4 regions of the Streptomyces sp. BPTC-684 genome follow, and region 1 is predicted to be linked to each of the others. Evidence: riboswitches for the same ligand, from Rfam matches in the RefSeq annotation. Region 1 holds a riboswitch; each other region holds the start of a gene.

What was found. A riboswitch is a leader RNA that binds a small molecule or an ion and turns the genes downstream of it on or off. The one in region 1 is predicted to bind cyclic di-AMP.
Region 2: linked by a shared signal. The riboswitch ahead of QIY60_RS11870 (M23 family metallopeptidase) and the one ahead of QIY60_RS03405 (M23 family metallopeptidase) in region 1 are both predicted to bind cyclic di-AMP.
Region 3: linked by a shared signal. The riboswitch ahead of QIY60_RS00375 (M23 family metallopeptidase) and the one ahead of QIY60_RS03405 (M23 family metallopeptidase) in region 1 are both predicted to bind cyclic di-AMP.
Region 4: linked by a shared signal. The riboswitch ahead of QIY60_RS16620 (transglycosylase family protein) and the one ahead of QIY60_RS03405 (M23 family metallopeptidase) in region 1 are both predicted to bind cyclic di-AMP.

Annotation. Positions count from the first base shown of each region.
Region 1 covers NZ_CP124863.1:775,306-782,364, forward strand. The annotation lists gene QIY60_RS03390 (GNAT family N-acetyltransferase) at 1-1,525, opposite strand, end outside; gene QIY60_RS03395 (HPr family phosphocarrier protein) at 1,700-1,981, shown strand; gene QIY60_RS03400 (GntR family transcriptional regulator) at 2,194-2,871, opposite strand; gene QIY60_RS03405 (M23 family metallopeptidase) at 3,077-3,847, opposite strand; cyclic di-AMP (ydaO/yuaA leader) riboswitch at 3,861-4,021, opposite strand; gene QIY60_RS03410 (pitrilysin family protein) at 4,247-5,635, opposite strand; gene QIY60_RS03415 (pitrilysin family protein) at 5,632-6,984, opposite strand.
Region 2 covers NZ_CP124863.1:2,669,658-2,676,716, reverse strand. The annotation lists gene QIY60_RS11900 (helix-turn-helix domain-containing protein) at 478-1,308, shown strand; gene QIY60_RS11895 (PhlD) at 1,453-2,550, shown strand; tRNA gene QIY60_RS11890 (tRNA-Met) at 2,598-2,671, shown strand; gene QIY60_RS11885 (GNAT family N-acetyltransferase) at 2,736-3,479, opposite strand; gene QIY60_RS11880 (hypothetical protein) at 3,597-3,890, shown strand; gene QIY60_RS11875 (PP2C family protein-serine/threonine phosphatase) at 3,996-5,144, shown strand; cyclic di-AMP (ydaO/yuaA leader) riboswitch at 5,300-5,448, shown strand; gene QIY60_RS11870 (M23 family metallopeptidase) at 5,511-6,539, shown strand; gene QIY60_RS11865 (aldo/keto reductase) at 6,631-7,059, shown strand, end outside.
Region 3 covers NZ_CP124863.1:77,784-84,842, forward strand. The annotation lists gene QIY60_RS00365 (NAD-dependent epimerase/dehydratase family protein) at 1-346, shown strand, start outside; gene QIY60_RS00370 (SGNH/GDSL hydrolase family protein) at 413-1,204, opposite strand; gene QIY60_RS00375 (M23 family metallopeptidase) at 1,335-2,279, opposite strand; cyclic di-AMP (ydaO/yuaA leader) riboswitch at 2,284-2,449, opposite strand; gene QIY60_RS00380 (alpha-galactosidase) at 2,837-4,951, opposite strand; gene QIY60_RS00385 (tyrosine-protein phosphatase) at 5,149-5,964, shown strand; gene QIY60_RS00390 (DUF6126 family protein) at 5,978-6,121, opposite strand; gene QIY60_RS00395 (helix-turn-helix domain-containing protein) at 6,132-6,740, opposite strand; gene QIY60_RS00400 (aspartate aminotransferase family protein) at 6,802-7,059, opposite strand, start outside.
Region 4 covers NZ_CP124863.1:3,737,605-3,744,663, forward strand. The annotation lists gene QIY60_RS16595 (GtrA family protein) at 1-379, shown strand, start outside; gene QIY60_RS16600 (SurA N-terminal domain-containing protein) at 441-1,100, shown strand; gene QIY60_RS16605 (nucleoside triphosphate pyrophosphohydrolase) at 1,122-2,081, shown strand; gene QIY60_RS16610 (cytochrome P450) at 2,147-3,364, shown strand; gene QIY60_RS16615 (transglycosylase family protein) at 3,515-4,501, shown strand; cyclic di-AMP (ydaO/yuaA leader) riboswitch at 4,761-4,963, shown strand; gene QIY60_RS16620 (transglycosylase family protein) at 4,966-5,646, shown strand; gene eno (phosphopyruvate hydratase) at 5,962-7,059, shown strand, end outside.

The DNA.
Region 1 (7,059 bases):
GGCCCGCCGGGAGCGGCTGGCCCGCGAGGAGGACGCCCGCGTCGACCAGCTCGGTCACCGTGTCCACCCGGATCACGCCCGCCTGGCGCAGCAGCGCCGACACGGCCGCGTCCGGGACCCGCGTCACCGGGACCGCGTGGCCCGGCGGGGTCGAGCCGCTGTGGCGGGCGCCCTTCACCGCGACCACCGGCTTCACCCTCGCCGTCCGCCGAGCGAGCCGCGTGAACTTCCGCGGGTTGCCGATGGATTCGAGGTACAGCAGGACCACGTCCGTGTCCGCGTCCTCGTACCAGTACTGGAGGATGTCGTTGCCCGAGACGTCCGCCCGGTTGCCCGACGAGATGAACGTCGACAGGCCCGCGCCCCGCCGGTGCAGGCCCGACAGGAGTGCGATCCCGATCGCGCCCGACTGGGTGAACAGGCCGATCCGGCCGCGCTGCGGCGGCTCGGGGGCGAGCGAGGCGTTCAGGCGCGTGCCGGGTGCGGTGTTGATGACGCCGAAGGCATTGGGGCCGATCAGCCGCATGCCGTACGACCGCACCTGCCGCAGCAGTTCGCGCTGGCGCTCGCGTCCGGCCGCGCCGCTCTCGGCGTACCCGGCGGACAGGACCACAAGGCCCTGCACCCCGTGCTCGCCGCACTCCGCGACCGCCTCCGGCACCCGCTCGGCCGGGACCGCGACCACCGCGAGGTCGACCTGTTCGGTGATGTCGCCGAGCGAGCGGACTCCACGTACGCCGTCGACCTCGGAACCGCCCTCCGGGAAGGCCCTGTTGACCGCGTACACCCGTCCGGTGAACCCCGCCCCGAGCAGGTTGCGCAGCACCGTGCGGCCCACGCCGCCGGGCGCGCGCCCGGTGCCGATCACGGCCACCGAGCCGGGGGCGAGCAGCCGCTGCACCGAGCGCGCCTCCGCGCGCTGCTCGCGGGCGCGCTGCACGGCCAGCGACTCGGCGGTCGGCTCCAGATCGAGCGTGAGATGGACCGAGCCGTCCTCGAAGGAACGCTTCTGCTGGTAGCCCGCGTCAGTGAACACCTTGATCATCTTGTTGTTGGCGGGCAGCACCTCCGCCGCGAACCGCCGGATCCCCCGCTCGCGCGCGACCTCCGCGATGTGTTCGAGCAGCGCGGAGGCGACCCCGCGCCCCTGGTGCGCGTCCTGGACCAGGAACGCCACCTCGGCCTCGTCGGCCGGCGCCGAGGCCGGCCTGCCCTGCGCGTTGATCCGGTCGTAGCGGACGGTCGCGATGAACTCGCCGCCCACCGTCGCCGCGAGCCCGACGCGGTCCACGTAGTCGTGATGGGTGAAGCGGTGCACGTCCTTCGCCGACAGCCGGGGGTAGGGCGCGAAGAAGCGGTAGTACTTGGACTCGTCCGACACCTGCTCGTAGAACGAGACGAGCCGCTCCGCGTCGTCGGTCGTGATGGGCCTGATCCGCGCGGTCCCCCCGTCGCGCAGCACGACGTCGGCCTCCCAGTGGGCCGGGTACGCGGGGTCCTGCGTCTTCTCCTGGGGAGCCTGCATACCGGCAGCCTACGGGTCGCGGGGCCGCTGCGGTCAGGTCAAGGTAGGGGGCAGGGTGGAGACGGCGGCCAGGGCCGAAGGGCCGCCGGATCCGGGACCGACGTCGGCACGAGCACTCCGCAGGACATGAGAGACTGGTCTAGACAACCGTCAGAGATTTCGAAGGGCATCACCATGGCTGAGCGCCGCGTCAATGTCGGCTGGGCCGAGGGCCTGCACGCCCGCCCCGCTTCCATCTTCGTCCGCGCCGCCACGGCCTCCGGCGTCCCCGTGACGATCGCCAAGGCCGACGGCAACCCGGTCAACGCCGCCTCCATGCTCGCGGTGCTCGGCCTGGGTGCGCAGGGCGGCGAGGAGATCGTGCTGGCTTCCGAGGCGGAGGGCGCCGAGGCGGCCCTGGAGCGCCTGGCGAAGCTCGTCGCGGAGGGCCTCGAGGAGCTCCCCGAGACCGTCTGACCGCATCCGGTCGGCCGAACGGCCCGGACCGGCGCGTCACCGCACTTCGCGAAAGGAGCCGCGGATCCTGAATTCAGGGTCCGCGGCTCCTTTCTATTCGGGTGGGATACACGACTGCGCGAGCCTCGTGCTCGCGCCGCCAATTCCCGCGGCGATTCCGGGCAGCGCAAAAGAACCCCGCCCCAGCACTCCCTTTGTATACGGCGACCCCGTTAAGCGCGGGCGCTCGCGGCGTTTACGGCATGTTGCGAAGTCCTCACGTCCACCGGGCGCCGCAGGCGATAGGCGGAAAACGCACGCTCGGCGTGGTGGGCCGCCAGCGACCTGGCCCGCTCCGCGTCGCCGCGTGCCACCGCGTCCACGAGCGCCCCGTGCTCCGCCCAGCACTCGGCGGGCAGCGCGGGCTGCTCCACCACGTACATCCAGGCGATCTTGTGCCGCAGCTGGGTGAGCAGCGCGATGAGGCCGGGGCTGCCGGAGGCCTGGGCGAGCGTCTCGTGGAACCAGACGCCCAGCGAGCGCAGATCCTCGCCCTGGGCCCGCCGGATGCGGTCCTGACCCAGCCTGACCAGGCCGCGCAGCACCTTGAGATGGGCCTCGGTGCGCCGGGCGGCGGCCCGCGAGGCGGCCAGCGGCTCCAGCATCGCGCGCAGTTCGAGCAGGTCGGCGGCCTCCTGCTCGGTCGGCTCGGCGACACAGGCCCCGGCGTGCCGGCGCGTGGTGACGAACCCCTCGGACTCCAGCGTGCGCAGCGCCTCGCGGACCGGGACGCGCGAGACCCCGTACCGCCGGGCGAGCACTTCCTCGGTGAGCCGGCTGCCGCGCGCGAAGAGCCCCGCGACGATGTCGTCGCGGATTGCCGTGCATACCGATTGCGCCGGAATGCGCATGACCGAACCTCCGCCTTAATCCCCGCGAAACGCGGTCGATCGACGCCTGTTCGGCGACTCTATTCCAGCGGCTGTTAATTCCCGGTGACATGCCGTATGCAATGCATATCTTTTGGCCACGGACGGCTCTCCGCATCCGGCCCGGACGCCGGAGCCCCCGGCGCGGGTGCGCCGGGGGCTCCGGTGGAACGTGCGGGGACGGCCGTCAGACGTTGACGCCGTGCGAGCGCAGATACGCGATCGGGTCGATGTCCGAGCCGTACGTCGGCGCCGTGCGGGCCTCGAAGTGGAGGTGCGGGCCGGTGGTGTTGCCGGTGTTGCCGGAGAGGCCGATCTGCTGGCCCGGCTCGACGCGCTGGCCGACGAAGACGCCGATGGACGACAGGTGGCCGTACTGCGTGTACGTGCCGTCGTTCATCCGGATCACGATGTTGTTGCCGTACGCGCCGCCCCAGCCCGCCTCGACGACGGTGCCCAGGCCGACGGCGTGCACCGAGGTGCCCTCGCCCGCATGGAAGTCGATGCCGGTGTGGCTGCCGGAGGACCAGATCGAGCCGCCGGTCTTGTAGCCGGTGGAGACGTAACCGCCGTCGATCGGGGCGACGAAGGAGTTGAGGCGCTTGCGCTCGGCCTCGCGGGCGGCGCGCTCCTTGGCCTCGCGCTCCTCCTTGGCCCTCGCCTCGGCCTTGCGCTTCGCCTCGGCGGCGGCGCGGGCCTTGTCGGCGGCGTGCTTCTGGGCGGCGGCCTGGGCGTCGATGCGGTCGGCGAGGGAGTCGCCGATCACGATGGCCTGGGTGATGCCGGTGTCCTCGACGGAGGCCGCGGCGGGCGCCGCGTTCTCGGCGGCCAGGGCCGGGGAGGCGAGGGTGCCCACGACGCCGGCGGTGGCGAGGGTGGCGATGCCCGCTATGTTCGCGCTCTTGCGCGACACGGCGCTCGGACGACGGTGTTTCCCGGTGGCACGGGTGAACGCCATGGAGAGGCGGTGTCCTTTCCTTCCATCTCGCCTACCGGGTTAGCTGACGGGTTCGGAGCTGGAAGGTCTCCTACGGGCCCCTCCGCGGGCGGAGGCGTCCGATTCACCCCAGGGACTGAGTGGGTCCCCGGCTCCCCTGGCTCGCGCCAGTTGGGGACTCGGCGATCGCTGTCCGGTGCCGCGGCTGCGACGGGTGGTGACGGACAGCCCGACCGACGCTAGACGGCCGATCTTTCAATCACCAAACAGACACGTCTTTTTGTAGCGCACGCCACATGACAGACAGGCAACCTCCCCAATAAACCGGACATAAGGGAGGACCCCGACGGCCACTCGGCCACCGGGGTCCTCACCCACCTCGTCCGCCCGCCTGCGGGACAGCCCCGGCGGGTGGCTCAATCAGCCCGCGACGACGGTGACTTCACCGATGCCGAGCGCCTTGACCGGCTCCTCGATCTGCGCCGCGTCACCGACCAGGACGGTCACCAGACGGTCCACCGGGAAGGCGCTGACGACCGCCGCGGTGGCCTCCACGGTGCCCGTGTCGGCCAGCCGCGCGTACAACTGCGCCTGGAAGTCGTCCGGGAGGTGCTGCTCGACCTGGTCGGCCAGCGTCCCGGCGACGGCGGCCGCCGTCTCGTACTTGAGCGGGGCCACGCCCACCAGGTTCTGCACGGCGGTCTCCCGCTCGGCGTCGTCGAGACCCTCGGCGGCGAGCTTGCGCAGCACCGTCCACAGGTCGTCGAGGGCCGGGCCGGTGTTGGGCGTGTCGACCGAGCCGCTGATGGCGAGCATGGCAGCGCCGGTGCCCTCCGCGCCGGAGCGCAGCACCTGTCCGTACGCCCGCACTCCGTACGTGTAGCCCTTCTCCTCGCGCAGGACGCGGTCCAGGCGGGAGGTGAGCGTGCCGCCCAGGCAGTACGTCCCGAGGACCTGGGCGGGCCAGACCCGGTCGTGGCGGTCCGGGCCGATCCGGCCGATCAGCAGCTGCGTCTGGACGGCGCCGGGCCGGTCGACGATGACCACGCGGCCGGTGTCGTCGGCGGTGACCGGGGGCATCGGGCGCTCCACGGCCGGGGTGCCGGTCCAGGCGCCCAGGGTGTCCGCCAGGACCGCGTCCAGGTCGGTGGCGCCCAGGTCGCCCACGACCACCGCGGTGGCCGCCGCCGGGCGTACGTACGCCTCGTAGAAGGCCCGCACCGCCGACGCGTCGATCCGCGTGACGGTCTCCTCGGTGCCCTGGCGCGGGCGCGACATGCGCGCGGTGGCCGGGAAGAGCTCCCTGGAGAGCTGCTGGGCGGCGCGGCGGGCCGGGTTGGCCAGCTCGTGCGGGATCTCGTCCAGGCGGTTGCGGACCAGCCGGTCGACCTCCGCGTCGGCGAACGCGGGGGCGCGCAGCGCCTCCGCGAGCAGGCCGAGCGCCTTGGGCAGCCGGGAGACCGGCACTTCGAGGGAGACCCGCACGCCGGGGTGGTCCGCGTGCGCGTCCAGGGTGGCGCCGCAGCGCTCCAGGTCGGCGGCGAACTCCTCGGCGGAGCGCTTGTCGGTGCCCTCGGAGAACGCGCGCGCCATGATCGTGGCGACGCCGTCCAGGCCCGCCGGCTCGGCGTCCAGCGGGGCGGCGAGGAAGATCTCGACGGCCACGACCTGCTGGCCGGGGCGGTCGCAGCGCAGCACGGTGAGCCCGTTGGGCAGGGTGGCGCGGCCGGGGGCGGGGAACGCCCAGGGACGCGCGGTGCCGGCGGCCGGCTGGGGGTGGAACTGCATGGTCACGCCGGTCTCGCTCACTGCTCTGCTCCCTTGGCGTCGGCGTCGGCCGCGTCATCTGCTTCGGCGGTCGTCGGCTCGTACACCAGCACCGCCCTGTTGTCCGGGCGCAGGGTGGCCCGGGCCACGTCCCGCACCTCCTCGGCGGTGATGTCGAGCACCCGGTCGACGGCGGTCAGGGCGAGCTGGGGGTCGCCGAACAGCACCGCGTACCGGCACAGTTCGTCGGCGCGGCCCGCGACCGTGCCGAGCCGGTCCAGCCACTCGCGCTCCAGCTGGGCCTGGGCGCGCTCCATCTCCTCGGCCGTGGGGCCCTCTTCGGCGAACCGGGCCAGCTCGTCGTCGACGGCCGACTCGATGTCGGGGACCTCGACGCCGCCGGACGTCTTCACGTCCAGCCAGCCGAGCGAGGGCGCGCCGGCCAGCCGCAGCAGGCCGAACCCGGCCGCCACGGCGCTCTGGTCGTGGCGCACCAGGCGGTTGTGCAGGCGGGAGGACTCGCCGCCGCCGAGGACGGTGAGCGCCAGGTCGGCGGCGTCGCACTCGCGCGTGCCGTCGTGCGGCAGCCGGTAGGCGGCCATCAGGGCGCGCGCGGGGACGTCCTCGTGGACGACCTCGCGCAGCTGCTCGCCGATGACGCCGGGCAGCGCGCCGTCGCGCGGCGGCTGCTTGCCGTCGTGGGTCGGGATGGAGCCGAAGTACTTCTCGATCCAGGCGAGGGTGCGCTCCGGGTCGATGTCGCCGACGACCGAGAGGACCGCGTTGTTCGGCGCGTAGTACGTACGGAAGAAGTTCCGGGCGTCCTCCAGCGTCGCCGCGTCCAGGTCGGCCATGGAGCCGATCGGCGTGTGGTGGTACGGGTGGCCCTCGGGGTAGGCAAGGGCGGTGAGCTTCTCGAACGCCGTGCCGTACGGCACGTTGTCGTACCGCTGGCGGCGCTCGTTCTTGACGACGTCGCGCTGGTTCTCCATGGACTCGTCGTCCAGGGCGGAGAGCAGGGAGCCCATGCGGTCGGCTTCCAGCCACAGCGCCAGCTCCAGCTGGTGCGTGGGCATGGTCTCGAAGTAGTTGGTGCGCTCGAAGCTGGTGGTGCCGTTGAGCGAGCCGCCCGCGCCCTGCACCAGCTCGAAGTGACCGTTTCCGTGGACCTGGTGCGAGCCCTGGAACATCAGGTGCTCGAAGAGGTGAGCCAGGCCCGTGCGGCCCTTGACCTCGTGGCGGGAACCCACGTCGTACCAGAGGCAGACCGCGGCGACCGGGGTCAGGTGGTCCTCGGAGAGCACCACGCGCAGGCCGTTGGCCAGCCGGTGCTCGGTCGCTGTCAGGCCGCCGGAGCCGGCCTGGGCGGTGGCCGTGTGACCCATGGGCATGTACGTCCCTTCGATCGCGGTGAAGAAGTCCTGCCACTGTATGCAAGCGCACCGACACCTGGCGAAGTTCCCGGG
Region 2 (7,059 bases), 1.9 Mb from region 1:
GGGCGGCCGGTGTCGAGGACGCGACGTATTGGCGATTGTCGACACCGGCCGCTGAATGGGGTACGTGTACGCCGGCCGTCCCCGCGGCACAGGGGCGGCCGCCGCGTCCCGGGTGAAGGGCGGGATGCGGTGTCCGGTGAAGGACACCAAGCAACCGCTTTGGCCTGGGTCGATGCGTACGAGACCCGTGAGGGCTTCGTGCGGAACAGTCTGGAGGGGTACCCCGCCCCCTTTCCAGGGGGCTGAATTGCAGATAATGATCCAGCCATCAACATTCGGCCCCGGACATCAGCGTCACCGAAGAGAAGATCGAAGAGAAGATCGAAGAGAAGGCCGAGAGAAGGCCGACGAAGAGACCGAAGAGGAGGTCGTCGCCGACAGACCGTCACCACCCGTCGTCCCGCCGCGACGACAGCCGTTCGTCCCCGTCCCCCCGTGAACGAAGGTCCCGCTTTGCCGCTCGCCGCCCGTGACCGCATGCCCCTCAAGACGCTCCTCCAGGAACGGCGCGCCGCCATCCGCCCGGAGTCCGCCGGGTTTCCGCCGCGTCAGGCGGGGCCGGGCCGACGGGTCGCCGGGCTCAGCCAGGAGCAGATGGACATCCTTCTGGAGCGCACGCCGGGTACGTACAACCGGTTCGAGAACGGGCAGCTGAACCCCACTGCCGAGTTCCTGACCAATGTGGCCCGCACCCTGCGCCTCAACGAGCAGGAGTGGACGTTCCTTTGGCGGCTCACCCGGCGCGAGTACCCGCCGTACACCCTGCACCGCGACTCCGGCATGTCGGTGCCCGGCGTCTGGCAGCGGGTCGTCGAGCAGATCGACGGGGCGATGGCCTACATCACCGACGCCGCCTGGAACCTGCTCGCCCACAACGCGGAGTTCGCCGCCCTCTTCCCGCGCGGTCAGGTTCCGGCCAACACCATGCGGTGGATGACCCTCGACCCCGAGGCGCGCGAGGACGTGCTGACGGACTGGGAGACCCGGTGGGCGCCCATGGTGCTGCCCCAGTTGCGGCACGGGGTCGAAATGCGGCCCAACCACGTGGAGTTGCGGCGCCTTGAGGCCGAGGTGCAGGCCGACCCCGTCGCCGGGCCGCTCTACCGGGAGGCCGGGGCCACCCCGATCCCGTACCCCGACGGGTCCGAACGGCCCATCCGGCACAGCGAGTTGGGGTCGGGGTGGGTTACGACCTGCGTGGCCGAGCCCGTCACCTCGCCCGGGGCCCGGGTGATGCTGCTCCTCTACACCCCGGGGGCGTCCCTGGTGAGCCGTCACCCGGTGCTGCGTGCGCCGTTGACGAGCTGAGCGCACGACCGGCGTGCCCCAGGGGTGGGGCAACGCGTGGAACGACTCCCTCCGGCTGAGCTCTGTTCGAATTCCCAGGAACGAATTCCAGCCGTCTCAAGTAGGTTGAGGTTTCGCTCGTTGGCCACCCGAGGGAGCCCACTCGTGCCCGCTCACATAGCCCTCCCCGCCATAGTGCTGCCGGACCACCTCATCGCCACGGATGAGATCTGCGCGGACATCCGACGTGCCAACCCCGATCGCCCGCGGCTGGAGGCACACCTGCGGATAGCCCGGGCCACCACCGTCCGTACCCGCCGTTTCACCCGCCCTCTCGACGCCCCGACCGTGGCCGGAAATGCCACCGTCGAGGAGCGCAACAGGGCGGCGTACGAAGACGCGTTGCGGCTCGCGGTCCGCTCCGGGCGCCGGGCCCTGGCCCACGCCGGCCTCGCCCCCGACGACATCGACTGCGTCATCACCAGCCACACCACCTCCTGGACCGTGCCCTCCCTCGACGTCGCCCTCGTCCGGGAACTGGGCCTGCGGCCGGACGTACGGCGCGTCCACCTGTCGACCGTCGGCTGCGCGGGCGGCGCCCACAGCCTGGTCCGGGCGCACGAGGACATCGCCGCGCACCCGGGCTCCCACGTCCTGGTCGTCGTCTCCGAGTGCCTGTCGACCGCCACGTACAACCACACCGACACCAGCCGGGAGTCGATGATCTACAAAGTGCTCTTCGGGGACGGCTCGGGCGCGGTGGTCGTCTCGGACACCCCGGCCTGGAGCGGGCCCAGCTTCGTCATCGAGGACACCTTCGAGTACGTCCTGCCCGACAGCATCGACCGCTACCGGGGCCGCCTCACGGCCGCCGGGCTGCACTTCGACTCCACGGCCGCCGCGACCACCGCGCTCAGCGACAGCCTCCCGGCGGTGCGCAAATGGCTCGGCGGCAGCGGCCGGGCCCTGGAGTTCGCGGTCGTCCACCCCGGCGGGCCCCGGATCCTGGAGGACGCGGCCGCCGGGTTCGGCCTGGACGGCGACCGCGACCACGGCGATCTGCGGCACGCCTGGGCGAGCCTGGCCGCCAACGGGAACCTGGGCGGCTCCGCCGTCCTCGACGTGCTGGCCCGCACCTTCGCGCAGGCCCCCGGCGACCGGCAGTCGGGCCTGATCATCGGTTTCGGGCCGGGGTTCGTGCTGGCCGCCTCGCGGGGCCACTGGTCGGCGGGGGCGGAGGCCCCGCGCACGGGCTCCTCGTAAAGCGGTACGGAGCACCGCCCCGCATGCCGTACAGTTGTGTTTACCGACGCGGGGTGGAGCAGCTCGGTAGCTCGCTGGGCTCATAACCCAGAGGTCGCAGGTTCAAATCCTGTCCCCGCTACTGAAGCCCTGAGGCCCGGCACATGAGAATGTGCCGGGCCTCAGGCATTCCCGGGCCGCCCCGGCTATACCGCCAGTTCCGCCGCCAGGAAGCGCCGGTACGCGAAGCCCAGGTCCTCGTACAGGCGTATCGCCGCGTCATTGGCGCCGTCCACCATCAGGCCCGCCGTCCCGTGCGCGGCCAGCGCCTCGGCGAGCACCTTGGCGACGACCGTACGGGCCAGGCCCCGGCCCCGCGCCGACGGGTGCACGGCGACCCCCGCGAGCAGCCCGACCTCGGGGGACGACCAGGCGAGCGCGGCGACGGCGGTGAGGCGGCCCGCGTCGTCCCGGGTGCCCGCCCACCGCTCGACGCCCGGCGCGCCCGGCAGCGCGTACGAGCCGGGGAAGGCCTCGGCGAGCAGCGCGGTGATCTCCTCGGCGTCGTCGTCCGCCAGCCAGCACGCCTTGCCCTCGTCCGCCGCGCCCGCCTCGGTGGGCGACAGGGGGCGGGTACGGCCCATCCAGCCGAACGCGGCCACCGTGCGCAGCTCCGGCAGTGCCTCCACCAGCGCCCGCACGGTCGTCTCGTCGCCGAGCGGGCGGTAGGACGGGCCGGTCTCGGCGAGCACCGAGGCGACCAGCGGGGCCAGCGACCCGACGGGCCCCGAGACGGCCAGCCGGTCGTGGCGGGACAGATCGGGGGCGGCGACGGCGAAGGCGCGGCCGTCCTCGCTCGCCCAGGCGCGGGAGGGCCCGGTCAGGCCCTGGGCGGCCCACAGGAGCGGCGGGTCGGACGGCAGGGCGGCGGTCGAGCGAAGTTCGTGCATGGGCCACGAGCCTGCGGTCGGCCTTCGCGCGACGTCAAGTTCCGGCGTGCGGGTCGTGAAGCGCCCAGCGGCACCTCACCGGCCGAGAGATGTACGTCAAGTAGTCTCACGGATGCTATGCGTGACCACATGGCGGGGCTGCTGCGAGCGGCGAGGCGGCGGAAGGTGCCCGCCGTGCCGCTGTTCGTCGCCCTGTGCGCGCTGCTGATGTGTCTGTCCCTGCCGCTGTCGCTGCCCCTGTCGCCGGCCGCGCCCTGGGTGACCGCCCCCTCGTACACGAAGGGCGGCGTCCCCTCCGTCCACGGCGCCCCGGCGGCCCGACGCCATGCCCGGGGGACCTGTGTACGGGGCCGGGCCGGGCCCCGCAGGTGCCGGGCGCGGCTGATCGCGACGGGCGCGGAGCGCCACTGAGGCCGCACCCGGTTGGCCGAGGTGAGGTCGCCGCTGGCGGAGAGGCCCGGCACCCTGGGTGGGGCGCGGAACGCCGCTGCCCTGCGGACGGGCTGGAGGCCACGGGTGCGGCAGCGATCGGACGGCGGCGGCCGGGACGGCTCCCGGCGCCTCGCCCTGGTGCGCGTGCTGCCCGCGCTGCTCCTGGTCGTCGGGGTCGTCCTCGACGTGGCGACGCCGCCCGATCTGACCGCCGCCGCCCTCTTCGCGGCCGCGCCCCTGATCGCGGCCCCCTTCTTCGGACCGGTCGGCACCGCCGTCGCGGGTGCGTCGGCGGTCGGGGCGGTGCTGGTCACGGAGTATCTGCACGACATCCCCAGCACCGGCGAGGCGGTCAGCGAGCTGTTCACCGTCACCACCGTCGGCGCGCTCGCCCTCTTCATCAACCGCATGCTGCGGCGCAGCGGTGAGCGGCTCGCCTCGGCCCGGGTCATCGCGGAGACCGCCCAGCGCGCCGTGCTGCCGACGCCCGCCGAGCGCATCGGGGGCCTCCAGGTGGCCGCGCGGTACGAGGCGGCCCAGGCCGACGCGTTCATCGGCGGGGACCTCTTCGCCGTCCAGGACACGCCGTACGGGGTGCGCCTGGTCGTCGGGGACGTGCGCGGCAAGGGGCTTGAGGCGGTGGAGGCGGTGGCCGTGGTCATCGGGGCGTTCCGGGAGGCGGCCGAGCAGGAGGCGACCCTGGAGGCCGTGGCCGGGCGCCTGGAGCGCGCGCTGACCCGGGAGGGCACCCGGCGCGACGGCCTGGACGCCGTCGAGGGGTTCACCACGGCCGTGCTCGCCGAGATCCCGCGCGGCGCCGGGCCCGTACGACTGGTGAACCGGGGTCACCCCGAGCCGCTGCTGCTCCACGCCGACGGGGCCCTGGACGCGCTCACCCCGTCCGACCCTGCGCTGCCGCTGGGGATGGCGGAGCTGGGGGTGTGGCCGGACCGGGCGGAGGCGTACCCCTTCCCGGCCGGGGCGACGCTGCTCTTCTACACCGACGGCCTCTCCGAGGCGCGCTCGGTGGAGCCGCCGGGAGTCTTCTACGACCCGCACGAGCGGCTGCGCGGCCGGATCTTCCCGGGCCCCGACCGGGTCCTGGACGCGTTGGTCGACGACGTGCGCAGACATACGGGCGGGGGCGCCAGCGACGACATGGCGCTGCTCGCGGTGGGGCGGCCCGGGGTGCGGCAGCCGGAGCGGCGGCGGACGATGCCGGTGGTGCCGTGACCGTACGTAGTCGAACGGCATCCCTGTGCATAACAATTGACACACCGTCAACTCTTGCCCCCGACGATCAGGGGGAACCGCTTGGAATCCGGTCCCCCTGTCTATTAACGTTCGATAACGCAGCGCGGTCGTCCCAGCCGTCGCAGAGGCGGCACCGTGCGCACGCGCCGAATCCCGAAAGGGAACCGGGGAACCACCAACTTGGGGTGAATCGGGCACCTTTGCACCTTCGAAGAGGTGCCCGTAGGAGACCTTCCTGCTCCGAACCCGTCAGCTAACCCGGTAGGCGAGAAGGAAGGAAAGGAGTGCGCCTCCGTGGCGTCCAACGAGCCTGCCCTCGGCACCCCGCCGGTTTCCCCCGTCTCCCTGTACGGGACCGCGCCCAGTGACACCGAGGTGTGGGAGGAGTGGAACCCCACCGAGGAATCGGTCGCCACCCGCGGCCGGCACCGGGTCGTCAAGCAGCGCGGCGGGCTCGCCCGCAGCTCCACCGTCCTCGGCGTCGGCGTCATCGCGGCCGTCGGCGCGGGCGGCATGGCCAGCGCGCAGAGCAAGCCGCCGGTCTCCATATCCCTGCCCGACTCGGTCGCGGACAACCTGCCCGACGTCAAGTCCCTGCCGGGCGTGGGCACGCTGATATCCGACATCGCGGGCGACGACGAGAAGCCCGACACCTCCCCGGCCGCCCAGGCCGACAAGGCCGTCGCGAGCGCCCCCCTCACCATGGCGGGCGTCTCCCGGGCCGACGCGGAGCAGGGCGCCACCGGCGCCGGCGAGGCCCTGCGCGCCCGCATCCTCCAGCAGGCCGAGCAGCAGCAGAACGACGCCGAGGCCGAGGCGAAGGCGACCGCCGAGAAGGCCGCGGCCGTGAAGGCGGCGTCCGAGGCGAAGGCCGCGCAGAGCGCCGCCGAGCAGAAGGCGGCGGCCGAGAAGAAGGCCGCCGAGGAGGCCGCCGCCAAGAAGGCGGAGGAGGAGCGGCTCGCCGAGCTCGCCAAGAGCTTCTCGCTCCCGGTCGCCTCGTACACGATCACCTCGACGTTCGGCGAGGCCGGCTCGATGTGGTCCTCCGGCCACCACACCGGACTCGACTTCGCCGCCCCCACCGGCACCCCGCTCAAGGCGATCCACGGCGGCACGGTCAAGTCGGCGGGCTGGTCCGGTTCGTACGGCTACCGCACGGTCATCGAGCTGGAGGACGGCTCGGAGCTCTGGTACTGCCACCAGTCCTCGATCGCGGTCAGCGCGGGCCAGAAGGTGACGACCGGCGAGACGATCGGCCGCGTCGGCGCCACCGGCAACGTGACGGGCCCGCACCTGCACCTGGAGGTGCACACCCCGGGCGGCACGGGCATCGACCCGATGGCGTGGCTGCAGTCGAAGGGCCTGAACCCGTAGGACGTGCGCGTGTGGGGCGGGGGCGCCTCGGGCAGGGGCTCCTCGGGCGGGGGCGCGGAATAGCCGTGCCCCGCCCGCCCGTTCACTCCCCATGACCTCTCTGCGCCCCCTAGGCTCCTCCGACCTCTCCGTCTTCCCGCTCGCCCTCGGCGGCAACGTCTTCGGCTGGACCGCCGACGAGGCCGCGTCGTTCGCGGTGCTCGACGCGTACTCCGCCGCGGGCGGCAACTTCGTGGACACCGCCGACACGTACTCGTCGTGGATCCCCGGCAACAAGGGCGGCGAGTCCGAGGAGATCATCGGCAAGTGGCTGGCCGCGCGCGGCAACCGCGCGGACGTCGTCGTCGCCACGAAGGTCGGCGGGCACCCGGAGTTCAAGGGGCTCGCGGCTCCCACCATCAAGGCCGCCGCCGAGGCGTCGCTGCGCCGGCTCGGCACGGACTACATCGACCTGTACTACACGCACTTCGACGACGAGTCCGTCCCGGTCGAGGAGATCGTCACCGCCCTCGACCAGCTG
Region 3 (7,059 bases), 700 kb from region 1:
CCCGCCGGACCACACCACCATGGGCGAGCTCCTTGAGGCGTGCGCCCGGGTCACCGGCGGCGGCGCCGAGCTGCGCTGGACGGACCCGGAGCCGATCCTGGCCGCCGGGGTCGAGCCGTGGAACCACCTGCCCGTGTGGATCCCGCCGGGCGAGCTGCACGGCACGATGCACGGCTCGAACGTGTGGAAGGCCGTGCTCTCGGGGCTGCGCTGCCGTCCCGTCGAGGAGACGGTCGCCGACACCTGGGCCTGGCTCCAGTCGATCGGCGGCGAGCCGCCGCAGCGGCCGGACCGCCCCCGGGTCGGCCTCGACCCGGAGACGGAACGCAAGCTGCTGCACGGCTAGGCCGTACGTGCGGCGAGCCACCCGTGCGACGGTCCGTCAGGAGATGGAGCAGAACCTGATGGACCGTCAGAGCGGCAGCAGGTCAGGCCTCTTCGGCTCCACGTGGTCGCCCGAGCTCTCGCCGCGCAGCCGTCGTCCGATCCACGGCACCAGGTGCTCGCGCGCCCAGTGGATGTCGTCGCGCCGCACCTCCAGGGTGCCGCGCGGCGGCAGCGGGGGCCACGACTGGTCCGGGTCGGCCGGGATCGGCAGCCCCAGCACCTGGGCGGCGCGCAGCGCGACCCGGGTGTGCCCCTCCGGCGACAGGTGCAGCCGGTCCTCGTCCCACGCCCGCCTGTCCTGCACGGACTTGAGCGACCACAGGTCGAGCACCGGGCACCCGTAGCGGTCCGCGATGGAGCGCACGTGCGCGGTGTACGTGGCGACCTTGCCCCGCAGATGCTTGAAGACCGGCACCCCGCGCGTGTCGAACCCGGTGGTCACCATGACCGTCGGGATCGCGCTCTTCAGGTCGGCCACGGCGCGCTCGAAGCGCTCGGCCACGTCGTCCGGGTCGCTGCCCGGCCGGATGATGTCGTTGCCGCCCGCGCAGAAGCTCACCAGGTCGGGCGCGAGCTCCTTGGCCCGCGGCACCTGCTCCTCGACGATCTGGTCGAGGAGCCTGCCGCGGACAGCGAGATTGGCGTAGCGAAAGGCCCCCTCCGGTCGCTGGTCTGCCAGTAGCACGGCGAACCGGTCCGCCCAGCCGACGAACGCCCCGTCCGGGCCGGGGTCGCCGACGCCTTCCGTGAAGCTGTCGCCGATCGCCGTGTACGACCCGAACGTACCGCTGTTGAATGATCTCGAATCGTCTGCCACGAGACCATATCTTTCCCTTACGGGTGTGACCTACGCGACCGTAAGGAGGGGTTGACGGTGGGTGATATAGACCACCCGGTCAGATCCCCGCAGCGGGAATACACGCCAATTACGGACGTGGCAACGCCCGTCAGAGGCTCGCGCCCTGCCGACGGAGATAGGCGAGCGGGTCGACGTCCGAGCCGTAGTCGGGCGTGGTGCGGATCTCGAAGTGCAGGTGCGGCCCGGTGACGTTGCCGGTGGCGCCGGAGAGCCCCAGCTGCTGGCCCTCGGCCACGGTCTGCCCGGCCGAGACGGAGAGCTGCGAGAGGTGGGCGTACTGGGAGTACATGCCGTCGGCGTGCCGGATGACCACCTGGTTCCCATATGCGCCGCCCCAGCCGGCCGAGACGACCGTGCCCGCGCCGACGGCCTTCACCGTGGTGCCGGTCTCGGCCGCGAAGTCGACGCCCGTGTGGTAGCCGCTGGACCACATGGATCCGGCCATGCGGTACGGGGTGCCAATGCTCACGCTGTCGAGCGGTGCACTGAAGCCGGAGGCGGAGCCCTGGTTCGCGGTGGTGGACGGGGCGGTGTCGGCGGTGGACGCCTCGGGGGCGGAGGCGGCCCGGGACGACTTCGACGTGCGGGTGGCCGACGCCTTCGTACCGGAGTCGTGCGAGCCGCTCGTCTTGGCGGAGCCGTGCGAGGTGGCGCCGCCCGTGGCCTTCGCGCCGAGGACGAGCTTCATGCCCGGGCGGATCAGCGACGGGTCGGAGCCGACGACCTCACGGTTGTCCTTGTAGAGCCGCTGCCAGCCGCCGAGCCGGTGGTCCTCGGCGATCTGCGACAGACAGTCGCCGCTCTTGACCTTGTACGTGGTGGGCGCGGCCTGCGGGGCGGCGGCCGGAGCGGCGGCGAAGGTGCGGGCGGCCTGCTGCGGGGCGGCGGCGGGGGCGGCGGTCTTCACCGCGGCGTGCGCGCCGGTGGCGCCCAGCAGCGGGATGGCGAGCGCGGCGCCGCCCGTACCGGCGGCGACCATGCCCCGGGATATCGGGCTGGACTTGGGACGGCGGTGCTTACCCTTCGCGGGCATGGCGGATTCCTCTCCGGCGCCTGCGAGGTGAGCTGTCGGGTTCGGGCTGGAGCTGCCCGGCCGGGCACCGCGTGCGGTGCTCCGGCTTCACCCCGAGCCGTGCCGGAACTCCGGACGGCGCTTACCTGGGTCCCCCGCTCCTGCCACACGTGGATGGGTGCGGATTCCGAGCGGTGGCAGGATTCGGCGGTCCACCCGGATTGCGGTGACCGTAAGCGAGCCCGGCGGGCCACGACAAGTGCCCATTCGCCTTCGGCATTCCCGGCCGGGAATTCAGCCGGGAATTGCGGTCACCCTGCGTCGACCGGAATTCCCAACACGCCCCGCCGCACGGGGGAATTCATTCGGGGCCGCCACCACGGAACGTCACGGATATGACGCTGCTCACGGGCAACTTCCTTTTCCCGTCGGAGAGATGGACAGGCATCATCAAATCGCCCAATCCGGGCGAAAGCTCCAACCCATTCACCCCTTCACGCCACTTATCGCCCCACTCTGTCCAGTTTCGGTCAGTGCATCCCGATAGGGCTCCTTCCCTCACCAAGAGCGCGAATTCCTTATGCCGGGTGCGCGCCCAGCCGCCGGAAACGGAACACCGCCGCATCAAGATCGCCCCGCAGCCCGGTGTCCAGACCCCGGTGCAGCAATACCGCTCCCCTGTGTACGGCCCCGGTGTCCAGGCACCGATAGGCCGCCGCCGGGTCCAGGCCGCGCAACCGCACGGCCTGGGGCCGCTCCCCGTAGTGCTGGGCCTGGAGGTGGGCGAGGACCACGATGTCGTCGCCGCGCACGTATTGGACGGCGCTGAGCCCGCCGCGCGGCGGCCGCAGCCGGTACTGGGCCCCGAGCTGCACCACCGGCCGGATCGCCTTGTACAGCTCCACCCACCCGCGCGCCTCGGCCAGTTCGGCCTCGCTCCACCGGGTGAGGTCCCCGCCGATGCCGAGCACCCCGGCCATCGCGCTCACGAAGCGGAAGCGCAGGCTGCTGCGGCGGCCGTTGAGCTGGGTGTTGGGGCTGTCGGTGACCCAGGCGGCCATCACCCGGGCCGGGTGCAGCTGGCTGAAGCCGTCCTGGATGGCGAGCCGGTCCAGCGGGTCGGTGTTGTCGGAGGTCCATACCTGGTCCGTACGGGAGAGGATGCCGAGGTCGATCCGGCCGCCGCCGCCCGAGCAGGACTCGAAGTCGACCGAGGGGTGCGCGGCCCGCAGCCGGTCCAACAGGCCGTACAGCGCCTGGACATGCTCGATCCAGAGCTTCTGCGGATACTCCTCGCCGGGCCAGCCCGCGTCGGTGAAGCAGCGGTTGAAGTCCCACTTCACATAGTCGACGGGCGCGCTCGAAAGGAGCCCGTCCAACTGCTCCCAGAGGTACTCCTGGACGTCCGGGCGGGCGAGGTTGAGCACCAGCTGGTTGCGGAACTCGGTGCGCCGGCGTCCGCTCTGGTGCTGCGCCCACTCCGGGTGCGCCCGGTAGAGCGCGCTGTCGGGGTTGACCATCTCCGGCTCGACCCAGATCCCGAACCGCATGCCCAGCGCGTGCACCTCGTCCGCGAGCGGCTTGAGGCCGCCGGGGAAGCGGTCGGCGTTGGGCGTCCAGTCGCCGAGCCCGGCCGCGTCGTGGGTGCGCTCCCCGAACCAGCCGTCGTCGATGACGAACAGTTCGACGCCCATCGCGGCCGCCCGGTGCGCGAGCGCCCGCTGCTGCGGCTCGGAGATGGCGAACCCGGTGGCCTCCCAGGAGTTGAAGAGCACCGGCCGCACCCGCTCGGCGCCCGGGATCACCCGGGCCAGCTGCCAGGCGTGCCACTCCCTGCTGGCCCCGCCGAAGCCGTCCGGGCTCCACAGCCCGGCGAAGACCGGAGTGGTGTACGACGCGCCGGGCGCCAGCGACAGCAACCCGGAGTCGTCGTACCCGGCGCCGCCGCTGATCTGCACCCGGCCGTCCGGCAGGTGCTGTACGGCGATGCGCCAGGACCCGGACCAGCCGAGCGCGCACCCGTACACCTCGCCGCCCTCCTCGGTGGCGGCGCCCTCGGCGTCCAGGGCGACCCAGGGCAGGTGCTGGTGGCCGGTGTGGCCGCGGCGGCTGCCGAGCACCTTGTCGCCGGGCGTGAGCTCGGCCCGTACGAGCCGGGACTCGGCCGCCCAGCGGCCGTGCAGCTGGCCGAGCCGCCAGCCGTCGCGCAGCGGCAGCGTCCACACGGCGGCGTCGGCCCGCAGCAGCTCCAGGTCCGGGTCCCCGGCCGCGCCCTCGTGGGCGACAGTCGCCCAGCGCTCGACGACGTCGGCGTCGTCGCGCATCCGGTAGTGCAGGGTGAGCCCAAGGCGGTGCACGGCGTCGGTGAAGCGCAGCCGCAGCTCGTCGCCGTCGACCGCGGAGCCTGCGAAGGTCCACTCGGTGCCGCGCGTCTGTGGGGTGCGCACGGAGAGCGTGGGGCGCGCGAAACGGGGCCCGCCCTCCACCACGTACTCCTCTTGACCATCCAGTGGTGACTCGAAGGGCCAGTGGGGCGGGAGGGGCTGGGCTGCCAGTGCCTCGGCGTCGGCGAGGGCCAGCCGCGGGCCCCAGTGCAGGTGCAGGAGTTCCCCGTGGTCCGTGAGGTGCAGCGCATAACCACTGGTGCGGCCGGAGAGCAGCCACACCCGTCCGCCGTCCGCGGTCTCGATCATCCCCGACCCCCAGTTCCGCACAGGTACGCACAGGCACGAACACCACCATCAGCATCGGGGTGCCGCACCCGTGAGGGCAACGGGTGCGCGGGGGTCGCCTTCCGGTCCGGCCGTCGAGATGATTGCCCCGGGAACCCATGTCGTATCGTCGGATCGAGGCGGCGTGATCTTTTTTTCGAACCACATCAGGAGCCAACGTGACGCAGCAGACTCCGCAGATCCCTTCGACCGAACCCGAGCTCTCCGGGGTGCGCAACTTCCGTGATGTGGGCGGACTGCCGACCGTGGACGGCCGCCGGCTGCGGCACGGACGGCTCTTCCGCAGCGGCCACCTGGCACACGCGACCGAGCAGGACGCGGCCTTCCTCGCCACCCTGGGGCTGCACACCATCTTCGACTTCCGCAACGCGGCGGACCAGAGGCTGGAGGGCCCGGACGTGGACCTGCCGGGGGTGCGCAATGTGAACATACCGCTGACGGACCCCGCCGACGGGGCCGAGTTCTGGAAGATGGTCCGCGACGGCGACATCAACCAGCTGCGGTCGGTCCTGTCCGACGGCCGGGGCGCCGACCGGATGGCCCGCTCGTACCGGACGATCATCCGCGAGCGCACGGCCGAGCACAGCCGGGTGCTGCACGCGCTCGCCGAGGACAGCGTCCCGGCCCTGATGCACTGCGCGGCGGGCAAGGACCGCGCGGGCCTGTCGATCGCGGTGTCGCTGCTGGCGGTGGGCGTCGAGCGGGAGGCCATCGAGGCGGACTACCTGAAGTCCAACGACCCGCACCGCCGCTACAAGATGCACCGCAGCGACACCTCGGCGGCCGGGCTGAACGCGGAGATCGTGGAGCTGCTCAACCCCCTCTTCGACGCCCGCGCGAGCTATCTGCACGCGGCCTTCGACACGATCGAGGAGACCTGGGGCAGCACGGACCGGTACCTGACCGAGGGCCTGGGCCTGACGGAGGAGACGCGCGAGCGGCTCAAGGACCGCCTGGTCGAGGACGCCGCGTAAGCCGTGCGACGTCTCACTTGCCCACCGTGAACAGGAGGTAGAGGAAGGCCGCGAAGATGTGGCCCGCGATCAAGTAGGCGAAGAGCCGGATCACGAGGCCCCGGGGGAACTTCGTCTCCTGGGTGCTCTCGCCGGACCGTCCCTGGTTCTGCGACATGTCGTACCTCTCAGCCGTGCGGGTGGTGCGGATGCGGATCGGGGCTCTGGAGCAGGGTGTGGACGAACAGGAACGCGGCCCCGCCGTGCGAGACGGCGGAGATCCGGTGCGGGGTGAGCGAGTCGAAGTGCGCGCTGTCGCCGGGGTCGAGCTCGTGCGTGGCGTCGCCGAGGGTGAGCCGCAGCCGCCCGGACAGGACGTGGAGCCACTCCTCGCCCGGGTGGACGCGGACGAGCTCGCGCTGGGTGCCGTACGGGACCTCCACCCGCAGGGCCTGCATGGCCCGGCCCGGGTGGCCCGCCCGGTGGTAGGTCCAGCCGTCGGCCTCGGCGGGCTCGGCGCGGCCGCCCCGGATGACGGGTTCGCGCTCGGGCGGCATCTCGCCGAGCAGCTCGGAGACCGTCGTACCGTAGGTACGGGCGAGCGCGAGCAGCATCGGCAGCGAGGGCTGGCGGGCGCCCGTCTCCAGCCGGGAGAGGTGCGCCGGCGAAAGCCCGGCCCGCGGGGCGGCGGCCTCCAGGGTGAGACCCCGGCGGCGCCGCAGGTCGCGCAGGCGCGGGGCGACATCGGGGAGCGCGGGGCCGGCCGGCTCCCCGGCGCCTTCGGCGGGAGTGCTCATGCACTCCATTCAGTCAGCGGGTTGCCTCTGGGGCAAATTTTTTGCCCCAGAGGCAAAACCCCTACCGGTTGGCGACCGCCTGCTTGACCAGGGTCTTGCCGAAGTCCCACATCAGGCCTCCCCCGCCGTGCGCGTCGTCCATCACGGCGGTGAACGCCTCCACGAACCGGTCCACCTCGCGCTCGCCGATCGTCAGCGGCGGGATCAGCTTGATCACCTCCAGGTGGTCGCCGGAGACCTGGGTGAGGATGCGGTGCTTCTGGAGCAGCGGCACCACGACCATCTGCGCGAACAGTCCCTTGCGGGCGGTCTGGAGCAT
Region 4 (7,059 bases), 3.0 Mb from region 1:
CACGGGCACGTACTACGGCCTCTACCTGCTCTTCCTGCCCTGGGTGCCGTACGTCGTCGCCCACATCACGGCCTTCCTGCTGGCCATGGTGGGCTCCTTCTTCCTCACCTCGTACTTCACCTACCGCACCCGGCCCACCTGGCGGAAGTTCCTGCTCTTCCCGCTCACCAACGCGGCCAACTTCGTGATCACCACGACCGGGATGTACGTCCTGGTGGACCTGCTCGGCCTCAGCAGCACCTGGGCTCCGCTGATCGCCGCCGCGGCGGCCATTCCGGTCACCTTCGTCCTCTCCCGGACGATCATGCTGCGCCCCGAGACTCCCGCCACGACCGAATCGTTGGGCGAATCAGTGGCCCGCGCCACGCCAACTGCCTAACATCGATCACCGCAAGGTCATCAGGTCGCTGCACTGTCGCACGATCCGCCGGGAGGCTCCTTTGCACCGCCGCCGTCGCACCGCACTCGCCCTCTCCGTCGCGCTCCTCGGCGCGGGCCCACTCCTGACCGCCTGCGGCAGCGAGGCCCACCCGGGCGCCGCGGCCGTCGTCGGGGGTGACCGGATCCCGGTCTCCGCGCTCCAGGCCCAGGTCAAGGACGTCCGTACGGCGCAGCAGGCCTCGCCGCAGGCCGCCCAGCTGATCAAGAACACCGGCCAGCTCAGCCGAGCCAAGCTGCACGGCCTGATCTTCGACCGGGTGCTCGACCGGGCCGCCGCCGACGCCGGGGTGAGCGTCACCCGCAAGCAGCTCCAGGACGCCCGGGCCGCGATGGCCCAGCAGGCCGGCGGCGAGAAGGCGTTCGCGGACATGCTCCTCCAGCAGCGCGGCGTCGCCCCCGACCAGATCGACGACGCGGTGCGCGAGCAGGTCCAGCTGACCGCGCTGGCCGCCGCGACCGGCGCCGACCTGTCCACCCCGCAGGGCCAGGCCGCCGTCACCAAGACGCTCACCGAGGCGTCGAAGAAGCTCAAGATCGACGTCAATCCGCGGTACGGGACGTGGGACGACAAGGCGATCCAGCTCGCCGACACCAAGACGCCGTGGATCGCCCAGGTCACCAAGAACGGACCCCAGGAGGAGGCCCCGGTCACCGGGTGACCGGTCGGGTAGGTTCGAGAGGTGACTCTCGAAGAACCCGGCCGCGTCGTCCTGCTCACCGCCAGCCACCGGGTGGCGCCCGGACTGCTGTCCTGGCCCGCGTGGCAGACGCTGCGCGCCGCCGACCGGGTGCTCTGCGCCGACCCCGGGCACCCGCAGCTGCCGTATCTGCGCGAGGCGGGCGTCGAGGTCGAGCTCGCGGAGCCCGAGGCGCGGGAGCTGGTCGAGGCGTGCGCCGGGGGCCGTACGGTGGTCGTCCTCCCCTCCGGCGAGGGCGACCGGCGGCTCACCGACGGCCTCGCCCGGCTCGCGGGCTCGGGCAGGGTCGCCATGCCCGACCTGGAGCTGCTGCCGGGCTCGTACGACCTGCCGGGAGCCCGGCTGCTCGACCTCGTCCAGGTCATGGACCGGATCCGGCGCGCGTGCCCGTGGTCGTCCCAGCAGACCCACAAGGGCCTGGCGAAGTACGCCCTTGAGGAGGCGTACGAGCTGGTCGAGGCGGTGGAGGAGGGCGACCGCGACGAACTGCGCGAGGAGCTCGGCGACGTGCTCCTCCAGGTGGTCTTCCACGCCCGGATCGCCGAAGAGGACCCGGAAGAGCCGTTCTCGGTGGACGACGTCGCCGGGACGATCGTCGAGAAGCTGATCCACCGCCACCCGCACGTCTTCGGCGACGAGCGCGCCGAGACGCCGGAGGAGGTCAAGGAGCACTGGCTGCGGCAGAAGGCGGCCGAGAAGCAGCGCGACTCGGTGACCGAGGGCATCCCGCTCGGCCAGCCCGCCCTGGCCCTGGCGGCCAAGCTCGCCTCCCGCGCCCGTATCGCCTCCCTGGACGTCCCCCTGCCGTCCGGCGAGGGCATCGGCTACCGCCTGCTCGCCCTCGCGGCCGCGGCGGAGGCCGACGGCACGGACCCGGAGGCGGCGCTGCGCGCGGCGGCCCGCGCGTACCGGGACGCGATCCGCACGGCGGAAGGGGCCTGACGGCGGTGAGCCCCTCGACCCCGCCCGGCCAGGACCCCGCGCCCGGGAACCCGTCCACCCCCGAGATGTTCACCTGGGAGTTCGCCACCGACCCGTACCCCGTCTACGGGTGGCTGCGGGAGCATTCGCCCGTGCACTGGACCAAGTTGCCCAGCGGGGTCGAGGCTTGGCTCGTGACGCGGTACGCGGACGCCAAGCAGGCGCTCGCCGACCAGCGGCTCTCCAAGAACCCCGCGCACCACGACGAGCCCGCGCACGCCAAGGGCAAGACCGGCATTCCGGGCGAGCGCAAGGCCGATCTGATGACGCATCTGCTCAACATCGACCCGCCGGACCACACCCGGCTGCGGCGGCTGGTGTCGAAGGCGTTCACTCCCCGTACGGTCGCCGAATTCGCGCCCCGGGTACAGGAGTTGACCGACGAGCTCATCGACCGGTTCGCGGCGGAGGGGACGGCCGACCTCATCCACGAGTTCGCCTTCCCGCTGCCCATCTACGCCATCTGCGACCTGCTCGGCGTGCCGCGCGAGGACCAGGACGACTTCCGCGACTGGGCCGGGATGATGATCCGGCACGGCGGCGGCCCGCGCGGCGGCGTGGCCCGCTCGGTCAAGAAGATGCGCGGGTACCTGCTCGAACTCATCCACCGGAAGAGGGAGAACCCCGGCGACGACCTCATCTCGGGCCTCATCCGCGCCAGCGACCACGGCGAGCACCTCACCGAGAACGAGGCCGCCGCGATGGCCTTCATCCTCCTGTTCGCCGGTTTCGAGACGACCGTGAACCTCATCGGCAACGGCGTGTACGCGCTGCTGCGCAACCCGGACCAGCGCGAGCGGCTCCAGGCCTCGCTCGCGGCCGGGGAGTTGGACCTGCTGGACACCGGCGTCGAGGAACTGCTGCGCTACGACGGGCCCGTGGAGCTCGCGACCTGGCGGTTCGCCACCCGGCCGCTGACGATCGGGGGTCAGGACATCGCCGCCGGCGACCCGGTGCTCGTCGTCCTCGCCTCCGCCGACCGCGACCCCGAGCGGTTCCGCGACCCCGACGCGCTCGACCTCGGCCGCCGTGACAACCAGCACCTCGGCTACGGCCACGGCATCCATTACTGCCTGGGCGCACCGCTCGCCCGCCTGGAGGCGAAGACCGCGCTGGCCACCCTGTTGCGCCGCCTTCCTGACCTGCGGCTCGGGGCGGATCCTGCCGATTTGCGCTGGCGCGGCGGGCTCATCATGCGCGGACTGCGCACGCTTCCGGTCGAGTTCACACCCCACCAGAACTGACGATCCGTCATAACTGTGACTTTGGCGTTATCGCGGGTGCATCGACTTGTGACAAGCGTTCGAGTACGGCTACGTTCACCCCTCGACTCGGGAACCGGGCTCAACGTCCGGCTCGTCAGTCACAGACGTAGTCACACGGAAGGCCACAGCATGCGCTCCGGGAACGGACGGCACCGCCGACCCCGCCAGGCTCCCGCACTCGTCGTCGCGGCGGGGGTGACCGGCTCGGCCCTCGCCCTTCCGCTCTTCGCGGCGAGCGGTGCGAACGCCGCCTCCGCGACCACGTGGGACCGCGTCGCGGAGTGCGAGAGCGGCGGCGCGTGGAGCGCCGACTTCGGCAACGGCCTGTACGGCGGGCTCCAGCTCTCGCAGGAGACCTGGCAGGCCTACGGCGGTACGGCGTACGCCGAGCGGCCCGACCTGGCCAGCCGCGCGCAGCAGATAGCCGTCGGCGAGAAGGTGCTCGCGGCGAAGGGCCCCAAGGCCTTCACAAGCTGCTCGGCGGTCTCCGGGCTCACCTCGGGCGCCGGTGCGCCGTCCGTCGACCCGGGCGCCACGCCCTCGCCGTACGTCCCCTCGGAGGAGGGGGCGGCGACCCCGGACGCCGCGACTCCGTCCGCGCCCGCCAAGACGGCTCCGGCGCCCGCGAAGCCGTCCGGCTCGGCCTCCACCGCTCCCAAGCCGTCCACGACGCCGTCCGCGCCGTCCACGGGCGCGAGCGGCAAGCCCGGGTCCACGACGCCCTCCAGCCCGGCCACCGGCTCCCCGGACGCCGCCTCCGGCGGCAAGCACCGCGGCACGCCCGACCCGGCCGAGAGCGGCACCCCCGCGACCACCGAGCCGGGCAATACGGACAACTCCCATGAATCGGGGCGGCACGCCTCGCGAGGTGACGCCGACTCACGTGAGGCGGGTGACGCGCTCACCGAGGGCGGCGACTACACCGTCCGCCCCGGCGACAACCTGTGGGACATCTCGCGCTCGCACAAGGTCGAGGGCGGCTGGTCCGCGCTCTACAAGGCGAACGAGAAGACGATCGGCACCGATCCGAACCTCATCCTGCCCGGCCAGAGCCTTGATCTGGACCCGACAAAGAACCCGACAAAGACGGACAACCCGGCCCCGGCCAAGGGGTAGTTCAGGGGCCTATGTCCACTTCTGCGTAAGTGAGACATGGGTCTCTTTCCGTCAACTGGCGCGTCCCGTCGGTCCGGTACGGGCGATAAGCCCCCGACCTGCGGAAACGGGTGTTGTGGAAGGGGCGTCGGGGGCGATTTCTCCCCGATGTGCCCCTTTGAACATCAGGGGTTGGTGTGTTTACGGTCGGAGCGCTCGTCACCACGGGCCCCTTCGACCGGGAACGCCGAATCCTGCCGCCGGTCGCGGGGAACAGTCGACGCTCGATGCGCCGTAGGCAGGAGCGGGGGACCCAAGGTAAGCGCCGGGCCCGGCCGTTGAGGGACGTACGCCAATGCGGCGAGACGTACGAGACGGCTTGCGGGACCGGCTTGGGGTGAAGACGCGCCTTTCGGGGCGCGGCCGGGCCACTCACTCGCCCGAACCCGACAGCTCACCTCGCAGGCGTCGGTGAGGAGAACTCCATGCTGCTTTCCGGCAAGGGCAAGCACCGTCGCCCGTCCAAGGCCGTCCGCGTCGCCACGCTCGCCGGTGTCACCGGTGCGGCCGTCGCCGCCCCGCTGATGGCCGCGGGCTCCGCCTCCGCCGCCTCGGTCTCCACCTGGGACGCGGTCGCCCAGTGCGAGTCCGGCGGCAACTGGTCCATCAACACCGGCAACGGCTACTACGGCGGCCTGCAGTTCTCGCAGTCCTCCTGGGCCGCGGCGGGCGGCACGCAGTACGCCTCCCGTGCCGACCTGGCCACCAAGGGCCAGCAGATCGCCACCGCCGAGAAGCTGCTCGCGATGCAGGGGCCGGGTGCCTGGTCCTGCGCCGGTGCGGGCAACCTGACGGCCGGTGGCGCGTCCCCGAACGTGGACACGTCCGGCTCCTCCACGACCCCGAAGAAGGCCGCGCCCAAGGCCGCCCCCAAGGCCGCCCCGGCCCCGAAGCGCGAGTCCGCGCCGGCCTCGCGCGGCGAGTCCCGCCCGGCCCCGGTCAAGACCGGCACCGGCGAGTACAAGGTGAAGGCCGGCGACACGCTCGGCTCCATCGCGGCGGCGCACGGCGTGAAGGGCGGCTGGCAGAAGCTGTTCGAGCTGAACAAGGACGTGGTGAAGGACGCGAACCTGATCTACGTGGACCAGCAGCTCCACCTGAGCTAGGCGCGACCTTTTTCGGCCCGGTTTTCGTCTGCGGACCGTGGCTGGCTGAGCGCGCAGTTCCCCGCGCCCCTTATGCATCAGGGGCGCGGGGAACTGCGCGACCAGCCCCCACCGGGCCGCAGGTGATCCACTCAGCTGAAAGCTGAACCCGTCCCGTCCCGCCCCCGGCACGGGGGATTGTTTTGTTCGGGAACATTTTGCCCCCCGTTTCGTCCCACGAGCCGGTCGGTCGGCTGGCCGATGCCCCGGAGGCGGTTAGGCTCAGGGGTGCCGGACCACGCGGCCCGGCGTATTCGCGTCACATCCCAGAAGGAGATGCTCGTGCCGTCCATCGACGTCGTCGTAGCCCGGGAAATCCTGGACTCCCGAGGCAACCCCACGGTCGAGGTCGAGGTCGGCCTCGACGACGGCAGCACCGGCCGTGCCGCCGTCCCCTCGGGTGCCTCCACCGGTGCCTTCGAGGCCATTGAGCTCCGCGACGGCGACCCCAGCCGTTACCAGGGCAAGGGCGTCGAGAAGGCCGTCCTCGCCGTGATCGAGCAGATCGGCCCGGAGCTCGTCGGCTACGACGCCACCGAGCAGCGCCTGATCGACCAGGCGATGTTCGACCTGGACGCCACGGACAACAAGGGCTCGCTCGGCGCCAACGCCATCCTCGGCGTCTCGCTCGCCGTCGCCCACGCCGCCTCCGAGGCCAGCGACCTGCCGCTGTTCCGCTACCTGGGCGGCCCGAACGCGCACCTGCTGCCCGTTCCGATGATGAACATCCTCAACGGTGGGTCGCACGCCGACTCCAACGTCGACATCCAGGAGTTCATGATCGCCCCGATCGGCGCGGAGTCCTTCTCCGAGGCGCTGCGCTGGGGTGCCGAGGTCTACCACACCCTCAAGGCCGTCCTGAAGCGCAAGGGCCTGTCCACCGGCCTGGGCGACGAGGGCGGCTTCGCCCCGAACCTGGAGTCCAACCGCGCCGCCCTCGACCTCATCCTTGAGGCCATCAAGGAGGCCGGCTACGCCCCGGGCAAGGACATCGCGCTCGCGCTCGACGTCGCCGCGTCCGAGTTCTACAAGGACGGCAAGTACGAGTTCGAGGGCCAGTCCCGCTCGGCCGCCGAGATGACCGAGTACTACGAGGAGCTCGTCTCCGCGTACCCGCTGGTCTCCATCGAGGACCCGCTGTACGAGGACGACTGGGCCGGCTGGAAGGTCATCACCGACAAGCTGGGCAGCAAGGTCCAGATCGTCGGCGACGACCTCTTCGTCACCAACCCGGAGCGCCTGGCCCGCGGCATCGAGGAGGGCTCCGCCAACGCCCTGCTCGTCAAGGTCAACCAGATCGGTTCGCTGACCGAGACCCTGGACGCCGTCGAGATGGCCCAGCGCAACGGCTTCAAGTGCATGATGTCCCACCGC